3 regions of the Metapseudomonas resinovorans NBRC 106553 genome follow, and region 3 is predicted to be linked to each of the others. Evidence: predicted binding sites of a transcription regulator. Region 3 holds the regulator's gene; each other region holds the start of a gene.
The links. The regulator FliA, encoded in region 3, starts transcription of late flagellar genes. The targets are predictions, from matches to a motif close to CTAAAGTTTNNNNNNNNNNNGCCGNTAA.

Region 1 (10,783 bases), 1.6 Mb from region 3:
GCTGGGGCCAGGCCGACGGCCAGATCATGTTCATTCTGGTGATCAGCCTTGCAGCCGCCGAAGCCAGTATCGGCCTCGCGATCCTGCTGCAGCTGTACCGCCGCTTCCATACCCTCGATATCGACGCTGCCAGCGAGATGCGCGGATGAACCTTCTATTCCTCACTTGCCTGTTCCCGCTGCTTGGCTGGTTCATCCTGGCCTTCTCCCGCGGGCGTCTGTCCGAAAATGCCTCCGCCGTCATCGGTGTGGGTTCCGTAGGCCTTTCCGCGCTCACCGCGGCCTGGATCATCTTCCAGTTCAACGTGAACCCGCCGGAAGGCGGCGTCTTCACCCAGGTGCTCTGGCAGTGGATGAGCGTGGCCGGCTTCGCGCCGAGCTTCACCCTCTACCTGGACGGCCTGTCCCTGACCATGCTCGGCGTGGTCACCGGCGTCGGCTTCCTGATCCACCTGTTCGCCTCCTGGTACATGCGTGGTGAAGAGGGTTACTCGCGCTTCTTCGCCTACACCAACCTGTTCATCGCCAGCATGCTGTTCCTGGTGCTGGGCGATAACCTGCTGTTCCTCTACTTCGGTTGGGAAGGCGTGGGTCTGTGCTCGTACCTGCTGATCGGCTTCTACTTCAAGCACACCCCCAACGGCAACGCGGCACTCAAGGCCTTCATCGTCACCCGCGTGGGCGACGTGTTCATGGCCATCGGCCTGTTCATCCTGTTCATGAACCTCGGCACCCTGAACATCCAGGAGCTGATGAAGCTGGCCCCCGAGAAGTACGTGGCCGGCGACGCCTGGCTGTGGATCGCCACGCTGATGCTGCTCGGCGGCGCCGTGGGCAAATCCGCCCAGCTGCCGCTGCAGACCTGGCTGGCCGACGCGATGGCGGGTCCGACCCCGGTATCCGCGCTGATCCACGCGGCCACCATGGTGACCGCGGGCGTCTACCTGATCGCCCGTACCCACGGCCTGTTCCTGCTGACGCCGGAAATCCTCGAGCTGGTAGGCATCGTCGGTGGCGTGACCCTGGTCCTGGCCGGCTTCGCCGCCCTGGTGCAGACCGACATCAAGCGTATCCTCGCCTACTCCACCATGAGCCAGATCGGCTACATGTTCCTCGCCCTGGGCGTTGGCGCATGGGACGCGGCGATCTTCCACCTGATGACCCACGCCTTCTTCAAGGCCCTGCTGTTCCTTGCCTCCGGTGCGGTGATCAACGCCTGCCACCACGAGCAGAACATCTTCAAGATGGGCGGCCTGTGGAAGAAACTGCCGCTGGCCTACGCCAGCTTCATCGTCGGTGGTGCCGCCCTGGCCGCCCTGCCGCTGGTGACCGCGGGCTTCTACTCCAAGGACGAGATCCTCTGGGAAGCCTTCGCCAGTGGCCACCAGTGGCTGCTCTACGCAGGCCTGGCCGGCGCCTTCCTGACCTCGATCTACACCTTCCGCCTGATCTTCATCGCCTTCCACGGTGAAGCCAAGACCGAAGCCCATGCCGGCCACGGTGTCGCCCACTGGCTGCCGCTGACCGTGCTGATCGTGCTCTCCACCTTCATCGGCGCGCTGATCACCCCGCCGCTGGCCGGTGTGCTGCCGCAAAGCGTCGGCCATGCCGGTGGCGAGGCCAAGCACAGCCTGGAAATCGCCTCGGGCGCCATCGCCCTGGCGGGCATCCTGCTGGCCGCCCTGCTGTTCCTCGGCAAGCGCACGCTGGTCACCGCGGTGTCCCAGAGCGCCCCGGGCCGCTTCCTCGGTGCCTGGTGGTACGCCGCCTGGGGCTTCGACTGGCTCTACGACCTGCTGTTCGTCAAACCCTACCTGGCGATCTGCCGCCTGCTCCGTCGCGATCCCATCGACGGCAGCATCGGCCTGATCCCGCGCCTGGTACGTGTTGGCAACGGCACCCTCAGCCGCAGCCAGACCGGCCAGCTCCGCTGGTACGCCGTTTCCATCGTCGGCGGGGCCGTGCTTGTGCTCGGCGCCGTGCTGCTGACCTGAATCTTCTTAAGGAATTGAGCCCGTCATGATTCTGCCCTGGCTAATCCTGATTCCCTTCATCGGCGGCCTGCTCTGCTGGCAAGGTGAGCGCTTCGGCTCCACCCTGCCCCGCTGGATCGCCCTGCTCACCATGTCCCTGCTGTTCGTCCTCGGCCTCTGGCTGTGGGCGACCGGCGACTTCACCCTGGCTCCCGCGCCCGGCACCGAGCCGGTGTGGGCCGAAGAGTTCAAGGTGCAGTGGATCGAGCGTTTCGGCGTCACCATCCACCTGGCCCTGGACGGCATCTCCATCCTGATGATCGTCCTCACCGGCCTGCTCGGTGTGCTGTCGGTACTCTGCTCCTGGCGTGAAATCCAGAACCGCGTCGGCTTCTTCCACCTCAACCTGATGTGGATCCTCGGCGGCGTGGTCGGCGTGTTCCTCGCAATCGACCTGTTCCTGTTCTTCTTCTTCTGGGAAATGATGCTGGTGCCGATGTACTTCCTCATCGCGCTCTGGGGTCACAGCGGCAGCAAGGGCAAGACCCGCATCACCGCCGCCACCAAGTTCTTCATCTACACCCAGGCCAGCGGCCTGATCATGCTGGTGGCCATCCTCGGCCTGGTCCTGGTGAACTACAGCAACACCGGCGTGCTGACCTTCAACTACGCCGACCTGCTCAAGACCCAGATGGCCCCCGGCACCGAGTACCTGCTGATGCTCGGCTTCTTCATCGCCTTCGCGGTGAAGTTCCCGGTGGTGCCCTTCCACTCCTGGCTGCCCGACGCCCACGCCCAGGCGCCGACCGCGGGCTCCGTGGACCTGGCCGGCATCCTGCTGAAGACCGCCGCCTACGGCATGATCCGCTTCGCCCTACCGCTGTTCCCCAACGCCTCGGCCGAGTTCGCGCCGATCGCACAGTGGCTCGGCGTGTTCGCCATCATCTACGGTGCCCTGCTGTCCTTCGCCCAGACCGACATCAAGCGCCTGGTGGCCTACTCCAGCGTGTCGCACATGGGCTTCGTGCTGATCGCCATCTACTCCGGCAGCCAGATCGCCCTGCAGGGCGCGGTGGTACAGATGATCGCCCACGGCCTCTCCGCCGCTGCGCTCTTCATCCTGTGCGGCCAGCTGTACGAGCGCCTGCACACCCGTGACATGCGCGAAATGGGCGGCATCTGGGGCCGCATGCCCTACCTGCCGGCCGTCAGCCTGTTCTTCGCCGCCGCCGCCCTGGGCCTGCCGGGTACCGGCAACTTCGTCGGCGAATTCCTGATCCTGGTGGGTGCCTTCCAGCACGTGCCCTGGATCGCCGTCCTGGCCTCCACCGGCCTGGTGTTCGGCTCGGTCTACTCGCTGATCATGATCCACCGTGCCTACTTCGGCCCGGCCAAGCACGAGAAAGACTACGAAGGCCTGCGCTACCGCGAGCTGACCATGGTCCTGGGCCTTGCCGGCCTCCTGATCCTGCTCGGCGTCTACCCGCAACCGGTGCTGGATACCTCCGCTGCGAGCATGCATGGCGTGCACCAGTGGCTGGACTCCGCCGTCAATCAACTCGTCGCCCGGTAAGTAGGTTATGGAATTCACGACTCAACACCTGATCGCCCTGCTGCCGTTGCTGGTCACCTGCGCCACGATAGTCGTGGTCATGCTGGCCATCGCCTGGAAGCGGCACCACTCCTGGACCTTCGGCCTCTCGGTCATCGGTCTCAACCTGGCCCTGGTTTCCATCCTGCCCGCCCTCAAGGTCGCCCCCCTGGCGGTGACTCCCATGCTCATGGTGGACAACTTCGGCGCCTACTACATGGCCCTGGTGCTGGCCGGCACCCTGGCCTGCGTCACCCTGATCCACGCCTACCTGGGCGGTGAATCGGGCAAGGGTTATCCGGGCAACCGCGAAGAGATGTACCTGCTGATCCTCCTGGCCGCCGCCGGCGGCCTGGTGCTGGTCACCGCGCAGCACCTGGCCGGCCTGTTCATCGGCCTGGAGCTGCTCTCGGTGCCGGTCTACGGCCTGGTGGCGTACGCCTTCTTCAACCGTCGCTCCCTGGAAGCCGGCATCAAGTACATGGTGCTGTCGGCCGCGGGCTCGGCCTTCCTGCTGTTCGGCATGGCCCTGCTCTACGCCGACGCCGGCAGCCTGAGCTTCAGCCAGCTGGCCGCCTCCGGTAACACCCTGCTGTCGCAGATCGGTATCGGCATGATGCTCATCGGCCTGGCCTTCAAGCTGTCCCTGGTCCCCTTCCACCTGTGGACCCCGGACGTGTACGAAGGCGCCCCGGCGCCGGTGGCGGCCTTCCTGGCCACCGCCAGCAAGGTGGCCGTGTTCGCCGTGCTGCTGCGCCTGTACCAGATGTCCCCGGCCACCGCCGGCGGATGGCTGAACGACCTGCTGACGGTAATCGCCATCGCCTCGATCATCTTCGGCAACCTGCTGGCCCTGCTGCAGAACAACATCAAGCGCCTGCTCGGCTACTCCTCCATCGCCCACTTCGGCTACCTGCTGATCGCCCTGATCGCCAGCAAGGGCCTGGCGGTGGAAGCCATCGGCGTCTACCTGGCCACCTACGTGCTGACCAGCCTCGGCGCCTTCGGTGTGGTGACCCTGATGTCCACCCCCTACAGCGGCCGCGACTGCGACGCCCTGTACGAGTACCGCGGCCTGTTCTGGCGCCGTCCGTACCTGACCGCGGTGCTCACCGTGATGATGCTGTCGCTCGCCGGCATTCCGCTCACCGCGGGCTTCATCGGCAAGTTCTTCGTGATCGCCACCGGTGTCGAGTCCGGCCTCTGGTGGCTGCTGGGGGCCATGGTCCTGGGCAGCGCCATCGGCGTGTTCTACTACCTGCGCGTGATGGTCACCCTGTTCCTGGTGGAGCCCAACCTGCGCCGTCACGACGCGGAACTGCACTGGGCCCAGCGCGCCGGCGGCATCATGCTGCTGTTCGTTGCCCTGCTGGCGTTCTTCCTCGGCGTCTACCCGCAGCCGCTGCTGGACCTGGTCCAGCACTCCGGCCTGGTGGCCCTGGCCAACTGAGGCTGACCCCTTGCAACGAAAAACCCGGCCATGTGCCGGGTTTTTCTTTGGTTCTTCGCGCACGTTCGGGAAGACGGGATTAGCAGTGCGGTGTGAGGGTTTGTTGCCCGTCTCATTTCCGTATGGGCTGTGGGTTTCTGTTTCGCCCTCCCGGGCGACTCCCTTTGGCAAACGCCCCAAAGGAAGCAAAGGGCTCGCCCCGACATCCGGGTTTGGCTTCGCCAAACTTCCCTCGTTCCATCGCTGTTCCAGGGGCACGGCGCGAGGGGCCATCCATGGCCCCGCGCGCCTCTCGCGGCATCCATGCCGCTCAACCCCTTGACTCGCTACGCTCGCCCTTCGGGCCAGCCTGCGGCTGTTACTTCGCTTCGCTACGTTTCACAGCGACTCCACTCGGCCTCCTGAAGGGGCGCTCCGCGCGGCGTCATCTTTTCTGCCTCGTATCAGGCACGTTTGGGCAACAGGACTGCTTCGCGCCTGCCGGCGCGAGTCACCCCTCTCCCTCCTGCGGGGTGAAGAGGCATGCCTTCGGAAGCACCGCTTCCGGTGCCGATGAACGACTGAGAGCGAAGCGATCAGGCTGGGGCTCAGGGCGGGGTCGGGGGAGAGGGGCTCCGCAGGCGGGAAGCCAATCAGGACACTCACACAATATTGCCAATCCAGCGTGCGCACCCTCCCCATGGACTCCACGATGAACCCGTTCTTCTCCCGCCCTACCCCGACAACTGGACCTTCTGCCGCGTCTCGCGGAACAGCCCCGCCCCCAACCAGCGGCAACAGCGACAGGAAGGCCATGGTTACGCCCCACACCGCCCTGCCCGACAGGGTGCTGGCCACCTCGCACCGGTCTGCCGAGTAAGGCAGCAGGAGCTCAGGGCAGCATCACCTTCTTCCGGGTTTCGTTGAACAGCTCCCAGCTGGCCACGAACAGCGCCGCGATCAGCGGCCCGATGACAAAGCCATTGAGCCCGAACAGCGACAGCCCGCCGAGGGTGGAAATCAGCACCAGGTAGTCCGGCATGCGCGTGTCCTTGCCCACCAGCATCGGCCGCAGGACGTTGTCCGCCAGGCCGATCACCAGTAGGCCGAATGCCGCCAGGCCCAGCGCCTGCCACATCTGGCCATTGAGGAACAGGAACAGCGCCACCGGCCCCCACACCAGGCCGGCGCCCACCAGCGGCAGCAAGGAAAGGAAGGTCATGATCACGCCCCAGAACACCGGGCTGGGAATCGACATGGCCCAGAACACCAGGCCGCCCAGAGTGCCCTGGACTATCGCCACCAGGATGTTGCCCTTGACGGTTGCACGCACCACGCGGGTGAACTTGATCTGCAGCCGACGCTTGTGCTGTTCGCCCAGGGGGATGGCCAGGCGCACGTTGCGCGCCACGTCCAGGCCGTCGCGCAGCAGGAAATAGAGCAGGTAGATCATGGTGAAGAAGCCCACCACGAGCTCGAAGGTGTTCTGGCCGATGGTGAACGCCTGGGTGGCGAGGAACTGGCTGCCCTGGAGCATGCCGGCCACCAGGCGATCACGCAGGACGTCGAAATCCCCCAGGCCCAGGCGGTCCAGATGCTGCTGCAGGAAGCGTGGCAACAGCGACCTGAACTGCTGGACGTAAGGCCCTATGTCCAGCTCGCCGGTGTCCAGGCGGTGATAGAAGTCGGCGCCTTCCTGCACCAGCATCATGCAGATCAGCAGCACCGGCAGCACCGCCACCAGCAGGCAAGTGCCCAGGGCGATCAACGCCGACAGGTTGCCGCGCCCGCCCAGGCGCAAGGCCAGGTGGCGTTGCAGGGGGCTGAACATCACCGCCAGGACCACGGCCCAGAACACGGCGCCGTAGAACGGCAGCAGAATCCAGCAGAAAGCCAGGGAGACCAGCACCACCAGCAGGAGCAGGGTGCCGCTTTCCATTTGGCGCCGAGATGCCATGGCGAGGCCGAGGGGGTTGGGGACTTAAAGCTTAGTCCGTGGCGCCTTCCGGAAAGTGCGAAGTGTTTTTTGCGCCCTGCCCTGGGCGCAACTCGTTGCCGGCGGGAGGAATCGACCGGGCGGCCAGCGCCGCCCGGTCAGGCTCAGATGCGGAACTGGCGCACCAGCCCGCCCAGGCTGTCGCCCAGGCGCGCCAGGCTGCGGGCGGTGTCGGCGCCATGGCGGGTCTCTTCCGCCACGCTGTCCACCGCCACGGCGATCTGGTGCACGCTGCGGTTGATCTCCTCGGCCACCGCGGTCTGCTCCTCGGCGGCGCTGGCGATCTGCGCGTTCATGGCGTTGATGGTGCCGATCAGGCCGGCGATGGCATCCAGGGACGCGCCGGCCTGGTTGGCCTGATTACTGGTGGTCTCGCCGGCGTCGCTGGAACGGCGCATGGCGGTCACCGCGTCCTGGGTGCCCTGTTGCAGGCGGTCGATCATGCCCTGGATTTCCTGGGTGCTCTGCTGGGTGCGGCTGGCCAGGGCGCGCACCTCGTCGGCCACCACGGCGAAGCCACGCCCGGCCTCACCGGCGCGGGCCGCCTCGATGGCGGCGTTGAGCGCCAGCAGGTTGGTCTGTTCGGCGATCGAGCGGATCACCCCGAGCACGCTGACGATGGATTGCACGTCCTGCTGCAGGCTGTCCAGGGAGACGCCGCTGCTGCGGATGTCGCCCACCAGCGCATGGATGCGGGTGATGCTGCCGTCCACCACCTGCTTGGCGGCCTGGCCCTCCTGGTCGGTCTGCTGCGCCGCCTCGGCCGCGCCCTGGGCGCTCTTGGCCACTTCATGGGCGGCGGCGGACATTTCATTGATAGCGGTGGCCACCTGGTCGGTTTCCTGGCGCTGGCGCTCCATGGCCTGCTCCGAACGCTGGGCCTGGGCCGCCACCTCGCCCACCAGACCGGTGAGCTGACCGGTCATGTCGACTATCTGCCGCACCAGGCCGTGGATCTTCTCGACGAAGCTGTTGAAGGAGGTGGCCAGGTCACCCAGTTCGTCCTGGCTGTCCACCACCAGGCGGCGGGTCAGGTCGCCCTCGCCGGCGGCGATATCGTCCAGGTTCGCCTTGATCCGCTGCAGCGGACGCACCAGGGCGTTGGCCAGACCCATACCCACCAGGCCGAAGATCACCAGCAGCACGGCGGCGATCACCAGCACGCTGGTGACGATGGTGCTGACGCGCTCTTCGATCTCGCGCTGCACCTCGGCCACCTCGGCCTCCACGCCGTCCAGGTTCACCGCGGTGCCCACGGCCATGTCCCACTTGGGCAGGTAATAGCTGTAGGCCAGCTTGGGCACAAGCACGCTCTCGTTGTCCGGCAGCGCGGAGCTGTATTCCACATAGTTGGAACCGTCCTTGGCCACGGCCACCAGACGCTCGTTCACCGCCACGCCGTTGGGGTCCTTGCGGCCGACGAGGCTCTTGCCCACGTCCACCGGGCTGTCGCCACGGAACAGGCGGACCACCTGGGAGTCGTGGCCGAAGAAGTAGCCATCCTTGCCGTACTTGATCTTCGCCAGAATGGCGATGGCCTTCTCGCGGCTGGCCATGTCACCGGGTGCCGCCCCGTCATACAGGGCCTGCACCGAACCCAGGGCGATCTGCATGTAGCTCTTCAACTCCTGGCGGTTTTCCTCCACCAGGCGCTCCCGCGTGTTGCGCACCTCGTCTTCGGCCAGGTTGCGGAGTACCTGGGTCACGGCGCCGGACAGCACCAGCGCGAAGAGGATCACCGGCACCAGGGCCAGCAGCAGAACTTTGGTTTTCAGGGTGAAACGCATCGAGCGATCCTCGGGAGGCGGGGCCAGAAAGCAGTGCGGGGTTGCCAAGCTATCGGCAACCCCGCACGGACCTTAAGCGACCGGTTGGTCAGAATGATTAAGCCGGCACCGCCGACGAGGCTCAGAGCACCATGGCGGCCACCCAGCCGAAGGCCAGCAGCGGCAGGTTGTAGTGCAGGAAAGTGGGCACCACGGTGTCCCAGATGTGGCTGTGCTGGCCGTCCACGTTCAGGCCCGCGGTCGGGCCCAGGGTGGAGTCGGAGGCCGGCGAACCTGCATCGCCCAGGGCGCCCGCGGTGCCGACGATGCTGACGATGGCCAGCGGGCTGAAGCCCAGTTGCACGCACAGCGGCACGAAGATCGCCGCGATGATCGGCACGGTGGAGAACGACGAGCCGATCCCCATGGTCACCAGCAGGCCCACCAGCAGCATCAGCAACGCGCCGAGCGCCTTGTCATGGCCGATCCAGCCGGCCGAGGCCTCCACCAGGGTCGCCACCTGGCCGGTCTCGCGCATCACTTCGGCAAAGCCCGAGGCGGCGATCATGATGAAGCCGATCATGGCCATCATCTTCATGCCTTCGGTGAACAGGTCGTCCGCTTCCTTCCAGCGCACCACCCCCGACAGCGAGAAGATCACGAAGCCCAGCAGCGCGCCGATGATCATCGAGTCCAGCCACAGCTGCACCACGAAGGCGACCAGGATGGCCACGCCGGCCACCGCCAGGCTCCGGGGGTTGTAGGCGACGGTGACCTCCTCGGCCCGGGCGATGCGCTCCAGGTCGTAGACGCGCTTCTTCCGGTAGCTGAACAGCACCGCGATGAGCAGGCCGACCACCATGCCCAGGGCCGGTATCAACATGGCCCGGGTAACGCTCACACCGGTAACGTCGACGCCACTTTTCACCACATTGGCCAGCAGGATCTCGTTGAGGAAGATGTTGCCGAAGCCCACCGGCAGGAACATGTAGGGGGTGATCAGGCCGAAGGTGATCACGCAGGCGATCAGTCGGCGGTCGATCGACAGGCGCGTGATGACATAAAGAAGTGGCGGCACCAGCAGCGGGATGAAGGCGATGTGGATCGGCAGGATGTTCTGCGAGGAAACCGCCACGCACAGCAGCAAGGCCACCAGGCCCCATTTCAGTGCAGTGCCGCCCTCCACTTCCTGCCGACCCACCATGGCCAGGGCGCGGTCCGCCAGGGCGTGGGCCAGGCCGGAGCGGGCGATGGCCACGGCGAACGCGCCCAGCAGTGCGTAGGACAGCGCCACGGTGGCACCGCCGCCCAGGCCCTTGTTGAAGGCCGCCAGGGAGCCTTCGATCCCCAGGCCGCCCACCAGGCCACCGGCCAGCGCGCCGATGATCAGCGCCACCACCACATGCACCCGGCACAAGCTGAGGACCAGCATGAGCCCCACCGCCACCACTACCGCATTCATCGCTTCACCTCGAATTTCCTGGCCAGACCGACCGCAGCCCGGCCGCAAAAAAAGCGCGCACTCTGCCGAAACCAGGGGGTCCTGTCAAAAGCGTTCGGAATATTGGGCGCAGTGTGCATAATTCTTGCCTGCAAATTGCCACCTCGTGCAATCCGCACGGCTATTCGTCGCCTTCGCGTCAAGAAATCGCCACCCGCGCCGACAACGAATGTAGTTCCGACGAGACAGAAGGAAAAACCAATGCTGTTCAATCGCCTGTCCATCCAGTGGAAGATCACACTGTTGTCCGGCCTCTGCCTGCTGGCCATCGTGACCCTGCTGATCGGTTCATCGCTCTACCAGTCCAAGCGCAGCGCCAAGCTCGTGCAGGCCGAGAGCAGCCAGATGCTGGACCAGAGCGCACGCCAGCGCCTGCAGGCCCGCGCCGAGCTGCAGGCCATCCGCATCCAGCGCTACTTCATGGACAACTACCAGTACGGCAAGGGCTTCTCGCGCCAGGTGCTGTTCCTCAAGGAACAGGCGGAAAAGCGCTTCCTCGACGCCTTCGACCTGCGCGAGGACCTGACC
Region 2 (10,783 bases), 2.0 Mb from region 3:
ACATCACCTCCAAGCGCGAGCGCAACCCGCTCTACCTGCAGGAGGTGGAGGAGCCCCTGCGCAACCATCCCCATGTGCGTTTCATCTGGGCCCACGCCGGTTCGAGCATGGAGATCCACCGCCACCAGACGAAGATGGATTTCCTCCTCTCCACCCTGGACCGGCTACTGGGAAGCTACCCCAACCTCTACATCGATCTGTCCTGGAGCGTGCTCGAGCCCTACCTGCTGGACGCCGACGGCAAGCCCGACCGCCGCTGGCTGACGCTGGTGGAACGCTACCCCGAGCGCTTCATGCTGGGCTCGGACGTGGTGGGGCGCTTCGATGGACTGGGGGATTACCTCAGCGCCTACGACCCCTTCCTCGACGCCTTGCCCGAGGCGGTGGCGCGCAAGGTGGCGCGGGACAACTTCCTCGCCGTGCTGCCAATGAAGCACCGCTCGGCCAAGGAACAGGCGCAGGTGCAGGCCGATCGACCGGGCCGTTGAGCGCTTCAACGGCCTGTCATATGCCTGTCACGGGCATGTCATAGCCTCGCGCCACCGCAAACAAGGAGCGCGACATGATTCCCTTTCGAATGACAGCACTCGTGGCCTTTGGCCTGGCATCCGGCATGGCCCTGGCCGATGTACGGGTGGACGGGCCGATTGAGTACGGCATCTTCGAATCCCAGTACAAGGACTACCAGCCGGGCGAGCGCGTGCTGACCCGCAGCAACCAGACCATTCAGCGCACCGACGTGATCCCGGCCAAACTGGGCACCAAGTTCGGCATGCGCTACACCCTGACCGGCAAGCAGGAAAAAGACACCCCGCTGACCCTGCTGTACCTCACCCCCGGCGTGGTGTCGCCAGACGGCAAGCGCCACGACAAGTTCGTGGTGGAGCAGCAGATGGCCGCCGGCGCACCCTTGGACGTGATGGCCTTCGAGTTCACCGAGCACTACGAAGTGGTGCCGGGCGAGTGGCGCTTCATGGTGTTCCAGGGCGACCGCCTGCTGGCCGAACAGAGCTTCACCGTCCGCTGACCCCGCGCGCGTCGCCATGGCGCGCTATAGTCGCTGGGTCTGAAGGTGGCGCGAGGCGTGGGCCCATGGCCGAACAGATCAGCATCCTGGTGGTGGACGACGACGAGGCGATCCGCGAGTTGCTGCTGGATTACCTCGGCGGCCAGGGCTACCAGGTCCAGGCCGTGGCGGATAGCGGCCAGCTGCGAGCGCGGCTGGCCGAGGCACTGCCCGACCTGGTGCTGCTGGACGTGGGCCTGCCCGGCGAGGATGGCCTCAGCCTGGCGCGCTTTCTGCGCGAGCATCACGACCTGCCGGTGATCATGGTCTCCGGCGCCGGCACCCCGCTGGACCGCATTGTCGGCCTGGAGGTGGGCGCCGATGACTACCTGGCCAAGCCCTTCGATCCCCGCGAGCTGCTGGCACGTCTCAAGACCGTGTTGCGGCGCTATCGCCGCGCGGCGCCGCCGACCGCCGAGCCGGTCATGGAAAGCGAGAGCCCCTGCCTGCAGCTCGGCCGCTGCCGCCTCGATCTGCAGAGCCGCCAGCTGTTCGATGCCCTGGGCGAGGAAATCCCCCTGACCGCCATGGAGTTCGACCTGCTCCAGGCCTTCGCCCAGCGCCCGAATCGGCCGTTGTCCCGCGACCAACTGCTGAACCTCACCCAGCACCGCGACTGGAATCCCTTCGACCGCTCCATCGACATCCGCATCGCCCGCCTGCGCCGCAAGCTGGAGCCAGACCCGGACAAGCCGCAGATCATCCGTACCGTGCGCGGCGTGGGCTACATGTTCGTGCCGGGGTGAGGTGCGAGCGGCCCCGGCATTCCGCATTGATGGGTATCGCTTCGCTCGACCCATCCTACGAGTCCGTAGCTCGGATGAAATCTCCGCCTCGTAGGATGGGTAGAGCCTGCGAAACCCATCATTCGGTGTCGACGGATAACGCTGCGCTGGACCCAGCCTACGAAAGGCGAGAACCGCCACGGCACCCCGTTTGTTTCAATTGTTTCAATCCCCGCCTGAGCCTCCGGGCGGCGCCGGGCTGTCTCTATACTCAGGCTGTCCGCCACCCCGGAGGGCTTTTAGGTGAGTCAGTCCCTGAGCAGTCGTTTCGCCATCAGCGCCGAGGAGCATCGCCTGCGGCAGATCGTCGACAGCAGCAGCGCGGTGATCTACGTGAAGGACCTGGACGGTCGCCTGTGCCTGGTCAACCGCGCGTTCGAGCGCCTGTTCAAGGTGCGCGCGGAGCGGGTGCTGGGGCATACCGACCATGACTTTTTCCCCGCGGCGATGGCCGACGTGCTGCGCGCCAACGACGTGCGCGTGGCCCAGCTCGGCCATGAGCTGGAGTTCGAGGAGCAGGTGCCCATAAACGGCGTGCTCCGTACCTACCTGTCCAACAAGTTCCCGCTGTTCGACAGCGAGGGCCGGGTCAGCGCCATCTGCGGCATCTCCACCGACATCAGCTCGCGCAAGGGTCTGGAGGAGGTCCTGCGCTTCGTTGCCCTGGGGGTGTCGGCGGCCACCGGTAACGAGGTATTCGAGGCCATCGCCCGCTACCTGGTGCGCTCGCTGAACGCCGACTTCGCCTTCGTCAGCCGCATCAGCGACGAAGGCCCGGAGTGCCTGACCACCCTGGCGCTCTACTACAACGGCGGTCTGCAACAGAACGCCACCTATGCCCTGAGTGGTACGCCCTGCGCCGACGTGTTCGGCGGTCATTTCCACTTCGTGCCCCGCGACCTGCGCCGCTGCTATCCGGGCGACGCCGTGCTGGCGTCCTTTGGCGTCGACAGCTACGCCGGCTACCCGCTGTTCGCCAGCGATGGCCGGCCCCTGGGGCTGATCGCCGCCGGCCGGCTCGGCCCCATGAGCGACCGCGACAAGGTGGAGTCGGTGTTGCGCATCTTCTCCGTGCGGGCCGCGGCGGAAATCGAACGGCTGGAGGCGGAAGCCAGTTATCGGGCGATATTCAATACCTCCGAAGACGCCATCTTCGTCCATGACATCGACAGCGGCGCCCTGGTGGACGTCAATCCCAAGGCGTGCCGCGCCTATGGCTACAGCTACGAGGAAATGCTCAAGCTGGACATGGATGCCTTCAGCGCCGGCTATTCGCCCTATACCGGCAAGGAGGCGACCGGCCACCTGGCGCGCGCCGCCGCTGGCCAGGTGCAACGCTTCGAGTGGCACCGGCGCAACCGCGACGGCAGCCTGCACTGGGATGAAGTGCTGCTCAAGCGCGTGACCATTGGCGGCATCGACCGCATCCTCGGCATCACCCGCGAGATCACCGCCCGCAAGGAGGCCGAGCAAGCCCTGCGCGCCAGCGAGTTGCAGTACCGGGCCATCACCAATACCGCCCTGGACTGTTTCATCAGCATGGACGAAACCGGCCGGGTGCTGGCCTTCAACCCGGCGGCGGAGCAGTGTTTCGGCATCAGTCGGGACGAGGCGCTGGGCCATTCCCTGCTCAAGCTGATCATTCCGCCGCGCTTTCGCGACGCGTACGAGCACGCCCTGGAGCATTACCTGCAGACCGGCCACGGCGCCTTCCTCGGCAAACGCATGGAGGTGGTGGCGCAACGCGCCGATGGCCGCGAGTTCACCGCCGAGCTGGCCCTGACCCAGGTACCCGGCGACGAAGGGCCGCGCTTCATCTGCTACCTGCGTGACATCACCGAGCGGACCCAGGCGGAGGAGGAGCGCGCCCGACTGGAGCAGCAATTGCGCCAGGCCCAGCGCATGGAGGCCATCGGCCACCTGACCGGGGGCATCGCTCACGACTTCAACAACCTGCTGACCAGCATGCTGGGCTACACGGTGATGGCCCAGGAACTGGCGGAGCAGGGCGGCGACGAGCGCCTGGGCAAGTACCTCTCAAGGGTGCAGCGCTCGGCGGAAAAGGCCCGCGACCTGATCCAGCAGATGCTCACCTTCAGCCGTGGAAGTCGCGGCAAGCCGCAAGTGGTGGCGCTGGACCTGCTGCTGGGTGATTTCATCCGCCTGGTGGAGTCCACCTTGCCGGCCACGGTGGAGCTGGATGTGCAACTGGGCCATGATCTGCCGCGCGTGCTGGCCGATCCGGTGCAGCTGGAGCAGGTGCTGATGAATCTTTGCATCAATGCCCGCGACGCCATGGGGAGTGTCGGCCAGTTGCGGGTGAGCCTGGAGCGGCAGGCCCAGGAGGGCGTCTGTGCGTCCTGTCAGCAGCGCATCCGGGGCGAGTTCGTCGCCCTCACCGTCAGCGACAGCGGGCCGGGTATCGACCCGGCGTTGCGGGTGCAGATCTTCGAGCCGTTCTTCTCCACCAAGGCCAGCGGCCAGGGCAGTGGCATGGGGCTGTCCATGGTGCACGGCATCGTTCACGAATACGGCGGGCACATCCAACTGGTCAGCGAGCCGGGGCAGGGGGCGACCTTCCGCGTCCTGATGCCGGCCCACAGCCCGGCGTCGGCAGTGGAAGACGCATGCAGCGCGGCGCAGGATCGGCCGCCGCTGCGTTCGGCCCTCAAGGGGCGGGTGGCGGTGGTGGACGACGATGCCACGGTGGCCGAGTTCATGGGCGAACTGCTGGAGGGCTGGGGCCTTACGCCGCGCATCTTCTGCGATGCCGAGCAGGCCGGCCAGGTGCTCTGCGCCGACCCCTACGCCTGGGACTTCGCCATCCTCGACCAGAGCATGCCGCGCCTTTCCGGCCTGCAACTGGCGCGGCGCCTGCTGGCCTCCCGTGCCGACCTGCCCATCGTGCTGTACACCGGCTTCAGCGATTCCCTGCTGGAAAGCGAGGTGCAGCAGCAGGGGGTCAAGGCGTTGCTGACCAAACCCCTGGACCAGCAGCGCATGCATCAACTGTTGCAGGCCTGGCTGGTCACCCCGGCCAGCGGATACAAAGCCGAAACAAACTGAGCGCCACCAGCCATAGGGCTGATACAGGCCGGGATCAAGCTTCTGTCCAAGGCGGCAACGATGCCGCCGACCAGAACCCCGGCAGGAGCGCATCATGTTCACTTACTTCAAGCGCATTTCGATCTTCCTCTACGGCGTGGCCAGCTACCTGATCTTCTTCGCCACGTTCGTCTACTCCATCGGTTTCGTCGCCAACCTGCCGTTCGCCCCGCGCACCATGGACGGTGAGCCGCAGCTGCCGTTCTGGAGTGCCCTGGGAATCAACGCGCTGCTCCTGGGCCTGTTCGCCGTCCAGCACAGCGTGATGGCCCGGCCGGCCTTCAAGGCCTGGTGGACCCGCTGGATTCCGCCGGCGGCCGAGCGCAGCACCTACGTACTGTTCTCCAGTCTGGCGCTGATCCTGCTGTACAGCTTCTGGCAGCCCCTGGGTGGGGAAATCTGGAACATCGAGAACCGTTCCGGCCGGCTGGTGATGGGCGCGATCTTCGGCTTCGGCTGGGCCCTGGTGTTCTACTCCACCGTGCTGATCAACCACTTCGACCTGTTCGGCCTGCGCCAGGTCTGGCTGAACCTGCTGGGCAAGCCCTACACCGACCTGGAGTTCAAGACTCCCGGCGCCTACAAGCTGGTGCGTCATCCGCTGTATCTGGGCTGGTTCCTGTGCTTCTGGGCCACCCCGACCATGAGCGCCACGCACCTGCTGTTCGCGGTGCTGACCAGCATCTACATCCTGGCGGCGATCCGGCTGGAAGAGCGTGACCTGCTGCAGGCCCACCCCGAGTACGCCGACTACCGGCGCCAGGTGCCCATGCTGCTGCCGCGCGTCGGTGGCCGGGACAAGGCAGAGGACGATCGCGAAGCGGCCTGAGGGCTGGGTGAACGAAAAGGGCGCCCCGATTGGGGCGCCCTTTTTCGTTCGTGCGCGATGGGGGCGGTAGGATGGGGCGGGCGGCGTTCCGCTTAGCCTGCGAGACCCATCTCGCGGACTTGATGGGTATCGCTTCGCTCAACCCATCCTACGGTTGGGCCCTGCGGGCGGGCTCACACCACAAAGCGCGCGATCATGCCGTTCAGGTCGTTGGCCAGGCGCGACAGCTCGTGGCTGGCGGTGGAGGTCTGGCCAGCCCCGGCCGAGGTCTGCACCGAGATGTCGTGGATGTTCACCAGGTTGCGGTCCACTTCGCGGGCGACCTGGGCCTGCTCCTCGGCCGCGCTGGCGATGACCAGGGTGCGCTCGTTGATCTCGCCGGCCTGGCGGGCGATCTCGAAGAGCGCCTGGTCCGCGCCCTCGGCCACTTCCAGCATGTCCTGGGCGTGCCGCTCGTTCTCGCGCATGGCGGCCACGGCGGTATCGGCGCCGGCCTGGATGCCGGCGATCATCTGCTCGATCTCGTGGGTGGATTCCTGGGTGCGGTGGGCGAGGGCGCGCACTTCGTCCGCCACCACGGCGAAGCCGCGACCCTGTTCGCCGGCCCGCGCCGCCTCGATGGCCGCGTTGAGGGCCAGCAGGTTGGTCTGCTCGGCGATGGCGCGGATCACGTCCAGTACCCGGCTGATGCCCTGGGCCTGCACCGCCAGGTCCGCCACCCGCTGGGTGGTGTGGGTCACCTCCAGGCCCATGTCGCGGATCGCCTGCACCGTCTGCTCGACCCGCTCGCGGCCGGTGCGGGCGGCCCCTTCGGAGGCGCTGGAGGCCTCGGAGGTGGAGGCGGCGTTGCGTGCCACTTCCTCGACGGCCGCGCTCATCTGGTTGACCGCGGTGGCGGCCATCTCGATCTCGCTGTGCTGGCGAGTCAGCGAGTGGCTGCCTTCCTCGGTCACCGCGTTGAGTTCCTCGGCCGCCGACGCGAGCTGGGTGGCGGACTGGCCAATCTGCTCGATGGTGTCGTGGAGGACCCGCTGCATCTGCTCCAGGGACTGCATCAGGTGCGCCGGCTCGTCCTTGCCGTGGGTGTCGATCTGTCCGGTGAGGTCGCCGTCGGCCACCTTCTGGGCGGTGAGCATGGCATTGCGGATGGGCTGGACGATGCTCCGGGTGAGCAGCCAGGCGATGGCGACGCTGGCCAGCAGGGCCACCAGCAGCACCACCAGTACCGCCTGGCTGGAGCGTTCGAAGATCAGGTCGCTGGCGAGGTTGTCGGCGTGCGCCTGGTCCTCCACCAACTTGCTCAGGGCCTGCAGGCTGTCCAGCAGCGCCACGTAGCGGTCGCGATGGGCGTCGCGCATCAGCACCCGGGCGCCTTCGGCATCGCCCGAGCGGGAGCGCTCCAGCACCGCCGGCTGGCCGGCGAGGTAGTCGCGGGTGAGGGCTTCCAGCCGATCGAACAGCGCTTGTTCCTCGGCGTTGTCCACCAGGGGGCGGAAGTCTTCCTCGGCCTTGCGCAGCTCGGCGGCCAGTTCGTTCAGGCGCTGTTCCTGGCCGCGCCAGCTGGCGGGGTCACGGGCCAGGAGGTGGGCCATCTCCGCCAGGCGCACTTCGGCGACCACCTGGCCGATTCGGTTGGCGGCCTGGACGCTGGGCAGGGAGATCTGGCTGAGACGGGTGGATGCCTGGTTGATGACTTCCATGCGGTCGCTGGCGAACCAGCCGAGGCCCACCAGCAGCAGGGTGATGATGGCGAAGCCTACGGCGGCGCGGTAGGCGATGGGGAGCTGACGAAGGTACATGGGAGGCTACTCCGGTCCGGGATTGAGGATGTCCTGGTCCGGTTAGCGGAGGGGCGGGGCGCTTCTTGATGGTGGAAAGTACGGTTCGGAAGGGGCCTACAGGTCTAGCGGAATAAGACTTCTCCTGTGTTCCTGCTGGCGTAGGAAACGCCCACAAACGACAACGCCCGTATCCAGGGATACGGGCGTTGCGGGTACAGCCGGCGGTGGATCAGTCCTGGTAGCGACGCAGGACCAGGGTGGCGTTGGTGCCACCGAAACCGAAGCTGTTGGACATAACGGTGTCGATCTGCGCGTTCTCGCGGGTTTCGCGAAGGATCGGCAGGTCGGCCACTTCCGGGTCCAGTTCGTCGATGTTGGCCGAGCCAGCCATGAACTTGCCTTCCATCATCAGCAGGCAGTAGATGGCTTCCTGTACGCCGGCGGCGCCCAGGCTGTGGCCGGACAGGCTCTTGGTGGAGCTGATGGCCGGGGCCTTGTCGGCGAACACTGCACGCACGCCGCGGATCTCGGCGACGTCGCCAACCGGGGTGGAGGTGCCGTGGGTGTTCAGGTAGTCGATCGGGGTGTCGACGGTGGACAGCGCCTGCTGCATGCAGCGGATCGCGCCTTCACCGCTCGGGGCGACCATGTCGTAGCCGTCGGAGGTAGCACCGTAGCCAACGATTTCGGCGTAGATCTTGGCGCCGCGCTTCTTGGCGTGCTCCAGCTCTTCCACCACCACCATGCCGCCGCCGCCGGCGATGACGAAGCCGTCACGCTTGGCGTCGTAGGCGCGGGAGGCGCGCTCGGGGGTTTCGTTGTACTGGGTGGAGAGGGCGCCCATGGCGTCGAACAGGCAGCTCTGGCTCCAATGTTCTTCTTCACCGCCACCGGCGAAGACCATGTCCTGCTTGCCCAGCTGGATCTGCTCCATGGCCTGGCCGATGCAATGCGCGCTGGTGGCGCAGGCCGAGGAAATGGAGAAGTTCACGCCCTTGATCTGGAAGGGAGTGGCCAGGCAGGCGGAAACGGTGCTGCCCATGGTGCGGGTGACGCGGTATGGGCCGATGCGCTTGACGCCCTTTTCACGCAGGGTGTCGATGGCTTCCATCTGGTTGACGGTGGAAGCACCACCGGAACCGGCGATCAGGCCCACGCGCGGGCTGGAGATCTGCTCGGCGCTCAGGCCGGCGTCCTCGATGGCCTGCTGCATGGCCAGGTAGGCATAGGCAGCGGCATCGCCCATGAAGCGGAAGAGCTTGCGATCGATCAGCTCTTCCAGGTTCAGGTTGACCGAGCCGGACACCTGGCTGCGCAGACCCATCTCCGCATAGGAGGGGTTGTGGCGGATACCGGAACGACCGGCGCGCAGGTTCTCGGAGACGGTGGCTTTGTCATTGCCCAGGCAGGAAACGATACCCAGGCCAGTGATCACGACACGACGCATGCGGATGTCCTTCAGAAACTGTCGGTAGAGGTGAACAGGCCGACGCGCAGGCCTTCGGCGCTGTAGATCTCGCGGCCGTCGACGGCAACGGTGCCATCGGCGATGCCGAGGATCAGCGAACGACTAATAGTGCGCTTGATGTGGATGTTGTAGGTGATCTTTTTCGCGGACGGCAGGACCTGGCCGAAGAACTTGACTTCACCGGACCCGAGGGCGCGGCCACGGCCGGGGTTGCCCTGCCAGCCGAGGTAGAAACCGACCAGTTGCCACATGGCGTCGAGGCCCAGGCAGCCTGGCATGACCGGGTCGCCTTCGAAGTGGCAGGCGAAGAACCACAGGTCGGGATTGATGTCGAGCTCGGCGACGATTTCGCCTTTGCCGTACTTCCCGCCGGTTTCGCTGATATGCACGATGCGGTCGATCATCAGCATGTTGGGGGCGGGTAGTTGCGCATTACCCGGGCCGAACAGCTCGCCGCGACTGCAGCGCAGCAGGTCTTCCCGGGAATAGGCGTTTTGTTTGGTCATGCGAGCTCCTCAATGGTCCCCGTGCGACACAGGGCTTTGCATTCATCCTTCTGCCGTGGCCTTTTTATCGGGGCTTCAGCCGGCAGACTAGTCATAGACTGTTGCGTTGCGGTGAAAGTCACAGGGCGGCGAGCACAGTCGTTCACTTGGGCGGCGCCGGAGCGCCGCGAAGGGCGTACCAGGGGCGTCCCGCTCGTACAGAGTGGAGCACTTTAACATTCTGGAACACTCGACGAATGTCTGGAAACGGCACCAATCGTTTCAGTCCGTCGGCTTGTTCAGCCAACGTTGCATCACCTGCAGCAGGTCGGCGCGCTTGAAGGGCTTGGCCAGGTAGTCGTTCATGCCCGCCGCCAGGCAGGCTTCGCGGTCGCCCTGCAGGGCATTGGCGGTGAGGGCGATAATCGGCAGCGTTGCTCCGCCATTCATCTGGCGAATCTGCCGGGTGGCCTCGTAACCGTCGAGCACCGGCAGGCGGCAGTCCATCAGGATCGCCGCATAGTGCTGGCGCGAGACCTGGTGCAGCGCCTGGGCGCCGTCGCCCACCAGGCTGACCTGGTAGCCCAGGCTGCGCAGCATGGCTTCGATCACCGTCTGGTTGACCGGGTTGTCTTCCACCAGCAGCACGTGCTGGCCGGTGCCTTCACCCTGACTGCTCTCCTGGCCGGACAGCCGCTGGGCGTCCTGGATGCGGAAGGGCAGGGGAATCTCCAGGGTGAAGACCGAGCCCGAGCCTTCATGGCTTTCGGCGCGCAGGGTACCGCCCATGCGCTCGGCCAGGGTCCGGGCGATCGGCAGGCCGAGGCCGGTACCGCCGTAGCGGCGGGAGATCGAGTGGTCGGCCTGCTGGAAGGCGTCGAACATGTGCTCCAGGCGATCGGGAGGTATGCCGATGCCACTGTCGTGCACCGAGCAGGTGAGCCAGAGCACGTCGCGGTCCAGCGCCTGCCAGCGGGTTTCCACCTTGATGCCGCCCTCTTCGGTGAACTTCAGCGCGTTGCCCACCAGGTTGACCAGGATCTGCCGCAGGCGGGTCGGGTCGCCTTGGGCCTCGACCCGTTCCAGGCCCTGCTGGGTGTCCAGGCCGAGAGCCAGGCCGCGTTGTTGCGCGCTGTGCTGGAACACCTGCACGGAGCTGAGGATCAGGTCCAGCAGGTTGAAGGGAATGCGCTCCAGCTCCAGGGCGCCGCGTTCGATACGGGAGAAATCGAGGATGTCGTTGATCACCTTCAGCAGGTGCTCG
Region 3 (10,783 bases):
GCTGGCGCGGATCAAGGGCGTGCGCAAGAAGCTGTCCCAGGAGATGGGCTTCCTGATGCCCTCGGTGCATATCCGCGACAACCTCGACCTGCTGCCCAACGCCTACCGCCTGACCCTGATGGGCGTCAGCGTGGCCGAGGCGGAGGTCTACCCGGACCGCGAGCTGGCCATCAACCCCGGCCAGGTGTTCGGCACCCTCAACGGCGTGGCCGCCAAGGATCCGGCGTTCGGCCTGGAAGCGGTGTGGATCGACGCCAGCCAGCGCGACCAGGCCCAATCCCTCGGCTACACGGTGGTGGACGCCAGCACCGTGGTCGCCACCCATCTCAACCAGGTCCTGCACAAGCACGCCCACGAGCTGCTCGGCCACGAAGAAGTCCAGCAGTTGATGCAGAACCTCGCCAAGAGCTCGCCGCGCCTGGCCGAAGAGCTGGTGCCCGGCATGGTGTCGCTGTCGACCCTGCTCAAGGTCCTCCAGGCGCTGCTGCAGGAACAGGTGCCGGTGCGCGACATCCGCACCATCGCCGAAGCCATCGCCAACCTAGCGCCCAAGAGTCAAGATCCCGCCGCGCTGGTGGCGGCGGTGCGCGTCTCGCTATCCCGCGCAATCGTGCAAAGCATTGTGGGACTAGAGCCGGAGCTGCCCGTGATCACTCTGGAGCCCAGGTTGGAACAGATATTGCTCAATAGCCTGCAGAAGGCCGGACAGGGTTCGGAAGATGGCGTTCTTCTGGAACCCGGGATGGCCGAAAAGTTGCAACGCTCCCTGGTAGAGGCGGCGCAGCGTCAGGAAATGCTCGGCAAGCAGGCGATCCTGCTGGTGGCCGGACCGATCCGGGCAATGATGTCGCGCTTCGCAAGGCTCGCCGTGCCCACCATGCACGTACTGGCCTACCAGGAAATACCGGACAACAAGCAGGTCACCATAGTCGCGACTGTGGGCCAGAACTAACCGAGGGCAAGGACCATGCAGGTCAAACGCTTCTTCGCCGCCGATATGCGTCAAGCCATGAAGCTGGTGCGTGATGAACTGGGCGCGGATGCCGCCATCATCGGCAATCGTCGGGTCGCCGGCGGTGTCGAGCTGACCGCGGCGCTGGACTACCCGCTGCCGGCCCCGGCACCGAGCAAGCCCAACCCGGCCCTCGAAGCCGAGCTGCGCAAGACCCAGGCGCGCATCGCCGAAGCCCAGGCCGAGCTGACCACCCGTGCCATGGCCGATGCCGGCAAGGACCGTCAATTGTTCGCCGGGGAGTCGCTGACCGCCATCGAGTCCGAGCTGCCCGAGTCGGCGCTGTCCGCCGCCATGAGTCGCCCGCGTCCGGCGCCGCGTCCGCTGGAAGCGGTGAGCACGCGGCCGCCGGTGGTCGAGCAAGCCGCCCTGGACGCCATGCGTTTCGAGCTGAGCGGCCTGCGTGAACTGATCGAAGTGCAACTGGGGTCCATCGCCTGGGGCCAGATGCAAAGCCGTCGCCCGCAGCAGGCCAACCTCTGGCGCCGCTTGCAGCGCATGGGTCTGTCGGCCGAGCTGGGCCGCGCCCTGCTGGACAAGGTGGCCAAGGTCAACGAACCGCGCCAGGCCTGGCGCATGCTGCTGGCGCACCTGGCCCACGCCATCCGCACGCCGAAGATCGAGCCGCTGGAAGAGGGCGGTGTGATCGCCCTGGTCGGTCCGGCCGGCATGGGCAAGACCACCACGCTGGCCAAGCTGGCCGCCCGCTACGTGCTTAAGTACGGCGCCCAGGGCGTCGCCCTGGTGAGCATGGACAGTTTCCGCATCGGCGCCCAGGAACAGATCAAGACCCTCGGCCGCATCCTCGGCGTACCGGTGACCCTGGTGGACCCGGGCCAGTCCCTGACCCAGGCCCTGGCGCCGCTGATGCGCAAGCGCGTGGTGCTGATCGATACCGCCGGTCTGCCGGTCAACGATCCGGCCCTCACCCTGCAGCTGGAAGCGCTGGCAAGCCGGTCGATAAACGCGAAGAATTACCTGGTCATGGCCGCTACCAGCCAGAGCCAGGTGCTCAAGGCCGCCTATCACAGCTACAAACGCTGCGGCCTGGTGGGTTGCGTCATTACCAAGGCGGACGAAGCGGCCAGTCTGGGCGAGGTTTTGGGGCTGGCTATCGGCCAGCATCTCCCGGTAGCCTATCTCGCCGATGGACCGCGAATCCCGGATGATCTGCAGGTTCCGCGCAGCCACCAGCTGGTGAGCCGTGCGGTGAGCCTCCAGGCACCGGAGGATCCAAGTGAAGAAGCCATGGCTGACCTGTTCGCCGGGCTCTACCAGAATCCGGCGCGGCGCGCCGGTTGAAGAATCGTTAGCCGCCCCCGAGGGGGCGGTGCTGGACAGCCAAGTGGCCCAGTCGACCTAAGGCAAGGTATTTGAAATGGGTAGTATGCATCCCGTACAGGTGATCGCGGTGACCGGCGGCAAGGGTGGCGTCGGCAAGACCAACGTGTCGGTGAACCTTTCGCTGGCACTGGCCGAGCTGGGTCGTCGCGTCATGTTGTTGGACGCCGACCTGGGACTCGCCAACGTCGACGTCCTGCTCGGCCTCACCGCCAAGCGCACCCTGGCCGATGTGATCAATGGCGAATGCGACCTGCGCGACGTGCTGTTGCAGGGGCCGGGTGGCATTCGCATCGTCCCGGCCGCCTCCGGCACGCAGAGCATGGTGCAGCTCTCGCCCATGCAGCACGCCGGCCTGATCCAGGCCTTCAGCGACATCAGCGACAATCTCGACGTGCTGGTGATCGACACCGCCGCCGGTATCGGCGATTCGGTGGTCAGCTTCGTCCGCGCCGCCCAGGAAGTCATCGTGGTGGTCTGCGACGAGCCGACCTCGATCACCGACGCCTACGCGCTGATCAAGCTGCTCAACCGCGACTACGGCATGAATCGCTTCCGCGTGCTGGCCAACATGGCCCACAGCCCGCAGGAAGGACGCAACCTGTTCGCCAAGCTGACCAAGGTCACCGACCGCTTCCTCGACGTCGCCCTGCAGTATGTCGGCGCGGTGCCCTACGACGAATCGGTGCGCAAGGCCGTGCAGAAGCAACGCGCGGTCTATGAAGCCTTCCCGCGCTCGAAGTGCTCGCTGGCGTTCAAGGCGATCGCACAGAAGGTCGACAGCTGGCCGCTGCCGGCCAATCCGCGTGGTCACCTGGAGTTCTTCGTCGAGCGGCTGGTCAGACAGCCCTCCGCGGAACACCCTGTATGACACCCGCCACGGGGCTGCGTATGTACGGCAAGGCACAGGCAAGGGATTCGCAACATCAACTGATCGAGCGCTACGCGCCCCTGGTCAAGCGCATCGCCTATCACCTGCTCGCGCGCCTGCCGGCCAGCGTGCAGGTGGAAGACCTGATGCAGTCCGGGATGATCGGCCTGCTCGAAGCCTCGAAGAAATACGACGGCAGCAAGGGCGCGAGTTTCGAAACCTACGCCGGTATCCGCATTCGCGGGGCCATGCTCGACGAGGTCCGCAAGGGCGACTGGGCACCCCGTTCGGTGCACCGCAACACCCGCATGGTGAGCGACGCGATCCGGGTAATTGAAGCCAGAACGGGACGCGACGCTAAAGATCAGGAAGTTGCTGCCGAACTTGGATTGAGTCTCGAAGACTACTACGGCATCCTGAGCGACACCTTGGGCAGCCGCCTGTTCAGCTTCGACGACCTGTTGCAGGACGGCGAGCAGGGCGGCGTGCACGAGGACGCCGGTGTCACTCCTTTCTCACCTTCCCAAGATCTGGAAGAAGAACGCTTCCAGGCCGCGCTGGCGGATGCCATCGCGAACCTGCCGGAGCGTGAGCGCCTGGTGCTGGCGCTGTACTACGACGAAGAATTGAACCTGAAGGAAATCGGTGAAGTGCTGGGGGTCAGCGAATCGCGAGTCAGCCAGTTGCATAGCCAGTGCGCGGCCCGTCTGCGCGCGCGGCTCTGTGAATGGCGCGCGCGCTGAACGCACACCGCTTCCAGATTTGAACGGCGCTCCCGGCAAGAGGGGCGTTTGAGACTGTACGGAGGTCGACTTGGACAAGAACATGAAAATCCTCATCGTGGATGATTTCTCGACGATGAGACGCATCATCAAGAACCTCTTGCGCGATTTGGGATTCACCAATACCGCTGAAGCCGACGATGGCACCACGGCCCTGCCGATGCTGCACAGCGGCAACTTCGACTTCCTCGTGACCGACTGGAACATGCCCGGCATGACCGGCATCGACCTGCTGCGCGCCGTGCGTGCCGACGAGCGCCTGAAGCACCTGCCGGTGCTGATGGTGACCGCCGAAGCCAAGCGCGACCAGATCATCGAAGCGGCCCAGGCCGGCGTGAACGGCTATGTGGTCAAGCCCTTTACCGCCCAGGTCCTGAAAGAAAAAATCGAGAAGATCTTCGAGCGGGTCAACGGCTGATGTCAGCCGCGAGGGCACCATGGACCAGAACGAACACCTGCTGGGAGACTTCGAGTCGACCCTGAAAGTCCGTGCGCGGGAACTGGTGGATAGCCTTGAGAAAGGCAATTTCACCGATGCCGTGCAACTCATCCACGAACTCAACCAAGTCCGCGACCGTGGCCTGTACCAGGAAGTAGGCAGGCTCACCCGTGAGCTGCACAACGCCATCGTCAACTTCCAGATCGACCCGCACCTGCCCCACGCCCAGGAGATGTCGCAGATCGCCGACGCGACCGACCGGCTGTCCTACGTGGTGCAGATGACCGAGAAGGCCGCCAACCGCACCATGGACCTGGTGGAGGAAAGCGCGCCGCTGCTCAACGGCCTGAGCGACGAAGCCCAGCAATTGGGCGAGGAGTGGGGGCGCTTCATGCGCCGGGAAATCGGCGCGGATGGTTTCCGTGACCTGGCCCGTCGCGTCGAGCAATTCCTCTCCCGCAGCCAGCGCGACACCGATGCGCTGTCGGGCAAGCTCAACGACATCCTGCTCGCCCAGGATTACCAGGACCTCACCGGCCAGGTGATCAAGCGCGTGACCCAACTGGTCACCGAAGTGGAAAGCAACCTGGTGAAACTGGTGCTCATGGCCAGCCAGGTGGACCGTTACGCGGGCATCGAGCACGACCACGCGGCGCTGCGCGCCGAGCTGGAACAACAAAAAAGTCCTTCCAGGGGTGAAGGTCCGCAGATCCATGCCGATATACGGGAAGACGTGGTGTCCGGACAGGACGACGTCGACGATCTGCTATCCAGCCTTGGTTTCTAGGGAGCGCTCATATGAGCTTCGACGCCGATGAAGAAATCCTCCAGGACTTCCTGGTAGAGGCCGGCGAGATTTTGGAGCAATTGTCCGAGCAGCTGGTCGAGCTGGAAAGCCGCCCGGACGATATGGACCTGCTCAACGCGATCTTCCGTGGTTTCCATACCGTCAAGGGCGGCGCTGGTTTCCTCCAGCTCAACGCCCTGGTCGAGTGCTGCCACATCGCTGAAAACGTCTTCGACATCCTGCGCAAGGGCGAACGCCGCGTGGATGCCGAGCTGATGGACGTGGTGCTGCAGGCGCTGGACACGGTCAACGAGATGTTCCGCGAAGTGCGCGAACGCAGCGAACCGACTCCCGCTACCCCGGAGCTGCTGGCCGCCCTGGCGCGCCTGGCCGAACCGGGTGGCGCCGAGCCGGCCCCCGCGGCGCCCGCACCGGTAGTCGAAGCACCCGCGCCGGTGGCGGCCTCGGCCGATATCACCGACAGCGAGTTCGAACAGTTGCTCGATGCCCTGGCCGACAACGCCAGCGCTGAAGCAGAAGCGCCGGCGACCGCCGACGACGAAATCACCGACGATGAATTCGAAGCGCTGCTGGACCAGCTGCACGGCAAGGGCAAGTCCGTTGCCGCCGTGGAGCCGGAGGCCGCGATAGCCGTCCATGCTCCGGCCGTGGCCCTGGCCACCGCTGGCGGCGGCGACGAGATCTCCGACGACGAGTTCGAGGACCTGCTCGACCAGCTGCACGGCAAGGGCAAGTTCAACGGCGCCGCCGAGCCTGTCGCCAGTGCCCCGGTCGCTGCCCCGGCACCCGTTGCCGACAGCGGCGAAAACATCACCGACGACGAATTCGAAGCGCTGCTCGACCAGTTGCATGGCAAGGGCAAGTTCTCGGCTCCGGCTGAAGAACCCGCCGCCCAGCCGGTGCCTGCCGCCGCGCCCGCCGTCAGCCGTGCGGTCGCCCCGGCAGCGGTCGCCAAGCCCGCCGCCAAGGCCGAGCCCGCGCCGCGCCAGGCAGCGCCCGCCGCCAGCAATGGTGCCGCCGGCCCGGCCGCCGTCAGCGAAACCGAGACCACCGTGCGGGTCGATACCGCGCGCCTGGACGAGATCATGAACATGGTCGGCGAGCTGGTGCTGGTGCGTAACCGCCTGGTGCGCCTGGGGACCAACAGCGGCGACGAGGCCATGGCCAAGGCCGTGTCCAACCTCGACGTGGTGACCGCCGACCTGCAGACCGCGGTGATGAAGACGCGGATGCAGCCGATCAAGAAAGTCTTCGGCCGCTTCCCGCGCCTGGTCCGCGACCTGGCGCGCAACCTGAAGAAGGAAATCAACCTCGAGCTGGTGGGCGAGGAAACCGACCTCGACAAGAACCTGGTCGAGGCGTTGGCCGACCCGTTGGTGCACCTGGTGCGCAACGCCGTCGACCACGGCATCGAGTCGCCCGAGGAGCGCGAGGCCGCCGGCAAGCAGCGTACCGGCCGCGTGGTGCTCTCGGCTGAACAGGAAGGCGACCACATCCTCCTGATGATCACCGACGACGGCAAGGGCATGGACGCAGCCGTGCTGCGCGCCAAGGCGGTGGAGAAGGGCCTGCTGGACAAGGATGCCGCCGACCGCCTGACCGAGCTGGAGTGCTACAACCTGATCTTCGCCCCGGGTTTCTCGACCAAGTCTGAGATTTCCGACGTGTCCGGCCGTGGTGTCGGCATGGACGTGGTGAAGACCAAGATCTCCCAGCTCAACGGCACGGTGAACGTGTTCTCGCAGAAGGGCCAGGGTTCGAAGATCGTCATCAAGGTCCCGCTGACCCTGGCGATCATGCCGACCCTGATGGTGATGCTGGGCAATCAGGCCTTCGCCTTCCCGCTGGTGAACGTCAACGAGATCTTCCACCTCGACCTGTCCCGCACCAATGTGGTGGACGGCCAGGAAGTGGTGATCGTCCGCGACAAGGCCCTGCCGTTGTTCTACCTCAAGCGCTGGCTGGTGCAGAGCGCGGCGGTGGAAGAGCAGGGCGAGGGCCATGTGGTGATCCTCTCCGTGGGCACCCAGCGCATCGGCTTCGTGGTCGACCAGCTGGTGGGCCAGGAAGAGGTGGTGATCAAGCCCCTGGGCAAGATGCTGCAGGGTACGCCGGGCATGTCCGGCGCCACCATCACCGGCGACGGCCGTATCGCGCTGATCCTCGACGTGCCGAGCATGCTCAAGCATTACGCACGCCGTGGTTGATCTGGGGCGGCCAGCGATGGCCGCCCGCTAGGAGCTTTATTCTTATGGCAGTCAAGGTTCTGGTGGTGGATGACTCCGGGTTCTTCCGCCGCCGCGTCTCGGAAATCCTTTCCTCCGACCCCAATATCCAGGTGGTGGGCACCGCCACCAATGGCCGCGAAGCCATCGACCAGGCGCTGGCGCTCAAGCCCGACGTCATCACCATGGACTACGAGATGCCGATGATGGACGGCATCACCTCGGTGCGGCACATCATGCAGCGCTGCCCGACCCCGGTCCTGATGTTCTCCTCGCTGACCCACGAAGGCGCCCGCGTCACCCTCGACGCCCTGGACGCCGGCGCGGTGGATTTCCTGCCGAAGAATTTCGAGGACATCTCCCGTACCCCGGAGAAGGTCAAGCAGCTGCTCTGCGAGAAGGTCCACAGCATCGCCCGCAGCAATCGCCGCTACAGCAGTATCAGCAGCCCGTCCCATGCGGCACCGGCACCGGCACCGGCGCCGGCCGCCAGCAGCAGCGTGCCGGCGCGCGCGCTGCACACGCCGGCGCAGCCGAGCCACGCCGCCCCGGCGGCCCCGGCCGGTTCCGCCGCCCCAAAGCGTAAGGCCTACCGGCTGGTGGCGATCGGCACCTCCACCGGCGGGCCGGTTGCCCTGCAACGCGTGCTCACCCAGCTGCCGGCCAACTTCCCGGCGCCGCTGGTGCTGATCCAGCACATGCCGGCGGCCTTCACCAAGGCCTTCGCCGAACGCCTGGACAAGCTCTGCCGGATTTCCGTCAAGGAAGCCGAGGACGGCGACGTGCTGCGTCCCGGCCTGGCCCTGCTGGCCCCCGGCGGCAAGCAGATGATGGTCGACGCCCGTGGCGTGGTGCGCATCCTCCCCGGCGACGAACGCCTGAACTACAAGCCTTGCGTGGACATCACCTTCGGTTCGGCGGCCAAGTCGTACAACGACAAGGTCCTGGCCGTGGTGCTCACCGGCATGGGCGCGGACGGCCGCGAAGGCGCGCGCCTGCTCAAGCAGGGCGGCAGCCAGGTCTGGGCCCAGGACGAGGCCAGCTGCGTGATCTACGGCATGCCCATGGCCGTGGTGAAGGCCAACCTGGCCGACGCGGTCTACGGCCTGGACGACATCGGCAAGCACCTGGTCGAGGCCTGCATGTAATGGAGAACACCAGGTAATGGATGTACTTAGCCTGATCGGGGTAATCCTGGCCTTCGTCGCCATCATCGGCGGCAATTACCTCGAAGGCGGCCACGCCGCGGCCCTGCTCAACGGGCCGGCGGCGCTCATCGTCCTGGGCGGTACCCTGGGCGCGGCATTCCTGCAGACGCCCATGAGCATCTTCAAGCGCAGCCTGGGGATCTTCCGCTGGATCCTGTTCCCGCCGCAGATCGACCTCGCCGGCGGTATCAATCGCGTGGTGAACTGGAGCATGGCGGCGCGCAAGGAAGGCCTGCTCGGCCTGGAGCCGGTGGCCGACAGCGAGCCCGATCCGTTCGCCCGCAAGGGCCTGCAACTGCTGGTGGACGGCGCCGAGCCGGAATCCATCCGCAGCATCCTCGAAGTCGACCTGTTCACCCAGGAAGGCCGCGACCTCGCGGCCGCCAAGGTGTTCGAGAGCATGGGCGGCTATGCGCCCACCATCGGCATCATCGGCGCCGTCATGGGCCTGATCCACGTCATGGGCAACCTGGCCGATCCCAGCCAGCTGGGCGGCGGCATAGCCGTGGCCTTCGTCGCCACCATCTACGGCGTGGGCCTGGCCAACCTGTTGCTGCTGCCCATCGGTGCCAAGCTCAAGTCCATCGCCCTGCGCCAGTCGCGCTACCGCGAGATGCTGCTGGAAGGCATCCTCTCCATCGCCGAAGGCGAGAACCCGCGTTCCATCGAACTCAAGCTGCAAGGCTTCATGGATTGAGGAAGGGGCCATGGCGCGCAGACGGCATCAGGAAGAGCACGAGAATCACGAACGCTGGCTGGTGTCCTACGCGGACTTCATCACGCTGCTGTTCGCCTTCTTCGTGGTGATGTATTCCATCTCCTCGATCAACGAGGGCAAGTACAAGATCCTCTCGGAAACCCTGGTGGGCGTGTTCAACCAGCCGGACCGCTCAATCAAGCCGATCCCCGTGGGCGAAGAGAAGCCGCGCACCGCCGAACCGGACCGTGCCATGGTGGAGGAGAGCGAGCGCACCCAGACGTCCATCGACGATCCGGGCGCCGACCCGCTGCAGGAAATCGCCCAGAGCGTGCGCGATGCCTTCGGCGACCTGATCAGCTCCGAGCAACTGAACGTGCGCGGCAACGAGCTCTGGGTGGAGATCGAGATGAACTCCAGCCTGCTGTTCCCCAGTGGCGACGCCATTCCCAACGACGCCGCCTTCAACCTGATCGAGAAGATCGCCAGGATTCTGGCGCCCTATGGCAACCCGGTGCATGTCGAAGGTTTCACCGACAACCTGCCCATCGCCACCAGCCAGTTCCCGTCCAACTGGGAGCTGTCCACGGCGCGAGCGGCCAGCATCGTCAGGATGCTGGCCATGGACGGCGTTGCGCCGAACCGCTTGGCTGCCGTGGGCTACGGTGAGTTCCAGCCGGTGGCCGATAACGCCACCGCCGAAGGGCGTTCGCGCAATCGCCGAGTGGTGCTGGTGATCTCCCGCAACCTCGACGTACGCCGCAGCGTGAGCGGCGTCGGCAGTGCCAACGCCAAGCCGGACGCCGCGATGCAGAGGGCTGGCACGCAACCTGCACCAGCAGCACCAGCACAGGCCCCTGCCACGGGTGCCGTCAATTCCCCGTCGCCTGGCCAGTAGGGCAGGCGAAGAGTCTCGGTGCGTCAGGCAGCCGGGAGGATGAAGAAGATGAGAGTCTGGGCAGTAGCCAATCAAAAGGGTGGAGTCGGCAAGACCACCACCTCCATCGCCCTCGCCGGGCTGCTGGCCGATGCCGGCAAGCGCGTGGTGGTGGTCGACCTCGACCCCCATGGGTCGATGACCAGTTACTTCGGGCATGACCCGGACACCCTGGAGCACAGCTGCTTCGATCTGTTCCTCAAGCAGGGCAGCGTGCCCGAGGGACTGCCGCGTGAGCTGTTGCTGCAGACCAGCCACGAACGGATTTCCCTGCTGCCCTCGAGCACCGCGCTGGCCACCCTGGAGCGCCAGTCGCCCGGGCAGAACGGCCTTGGCCTGGTGATCGCCAAGAGCCTGGCGCAACTCTGGCAGCAGTTCGACCACGCCATCATCGACAGCCCGCCGCTGCTCGGCGTGCTGATGGTCAACGCCCTGGCCGCCAGCCACCAGCTGGTGATCCCGG

Region 1: PCA10_RS12285 (methyl-accepting chemotaxis protein) is a predicted target of FliA. The motif match lies at 8,825-8,852, and genes of this name have one in related genera.
Region 2: PCA10_RS10845 (methyl-accepting chemotaxis protein) is a predicted target of FliA. The motif match lies at 7,627-7,654, and genes of this name have one in related genera.

Annotation. Positions count from the first base shown of each region.
Region 1 is NC_021499.1:2,726,133-2,736,915, reverse strand. Features, by position in the region: gene nuoK (NADH-quinone oxidoreductase subunit NuoK) at 1-149, shown strand, start outside; gene nuoL (NADH-quinone oxidoreductase subunit L) at 146-1,993, shown strand; gene nuoM (NADH-quinone oxidoreductase subunit M) at 2,019-3,545, shown strand; gene nuoN (NADH-quinone oxidoreductase subunit NuoN) at 3,553-5,013, shown strand; gene PCA10_RS12290 (AI-2E family transporter) at 5,885-6,931, opposite strand; gene PCA10_RS12285 (methyl-accepting chemotaxis protein) at 7,093-8,775, opposite strand; gene PCA10_RS12280 (Na+/H+ antiporter family protein) at 8,897-10,216, opposite strand; gene PCA10_RS12275 (methyl-accepting chemotaxis protein) at 10,457-10,783, shown strand, end outside.
Region 2 is NC_021499.1:2,383,774-2,394,556, forward strand. Features, by position in the region: gene PCA10_RS10820 (amidohydrolase family protein) at 1-488, shown strand, start outside; gene PCA10_RS10825 (DUF3859 domain-containing protein) at 563-1,027, shown strand; gene PCA10_RS10830 (response regulator) at 1,093-1,812, shown strand; gene PCA10_RS10835 (PAS domain-containing hybrid sensor histidine kinase/response regulator) at 2,095-4,917, shown strand; gene mddA (methanethiol S-methyltransferase) at 5,012-5,785, shown strand; gene PCA10_RS10845 (methyl-accepting chemotaxis protein) at 5,959-7,584, opposite strand; gene fabB (beta-ketoacyl-ACP synthase I) at 7,796-9,013, opposite strand; gene fabA (3-hydroxyacyl-[acyl-carrier-protein] dehydratase FabA) at 9,025-9,540, opposite strand; gene PCA10_RS10860 (ATP-binding protein) at 9,802-10,783, opposite strand, start outside.
Region 3 is NC_021499.1:4,350,830-4,361,612, reverse strand. Features, by position in the region: gene flhA (flagellar biosynthesis protein FlhA) at 1-952, shown strand, start outside; gene flhF (flagellar biosynthesis protein FlhF) at 968-2,314, shown strand; gene fleN (flagellar synthesis regulator FleN) at 2,391-3,224, shown strand; gene fliA (RNA polymerase sigma factor FliA) at 3,221-3,967, shown strand; gene PCA10_RS19775 (chemotaxis response regulator CheY) at 4,050-4,424, shown strand; gene PCA10_RS19770 (protein phosphatase CheZ) at 4,444-5,232, shown strand; gene PCA10_RS19765 (chemotaxis protein CheA) at 5,244-7,460, shown strand; gene PCA10_RS19760 (protein-glutamate methylesterase/protein-glutamine glutaminase) at 7,505-8,626, shown strand; gene PCA10_RS19755 (flagellar motor protein) at 8,643-9,383, shown strand; gene motD (flagellar motor protein MotD) at 9,394-10,281, shown strand; gene PCA10_RS19745 (ParA family protein) at 10,330-10,783, shown strand, end outside.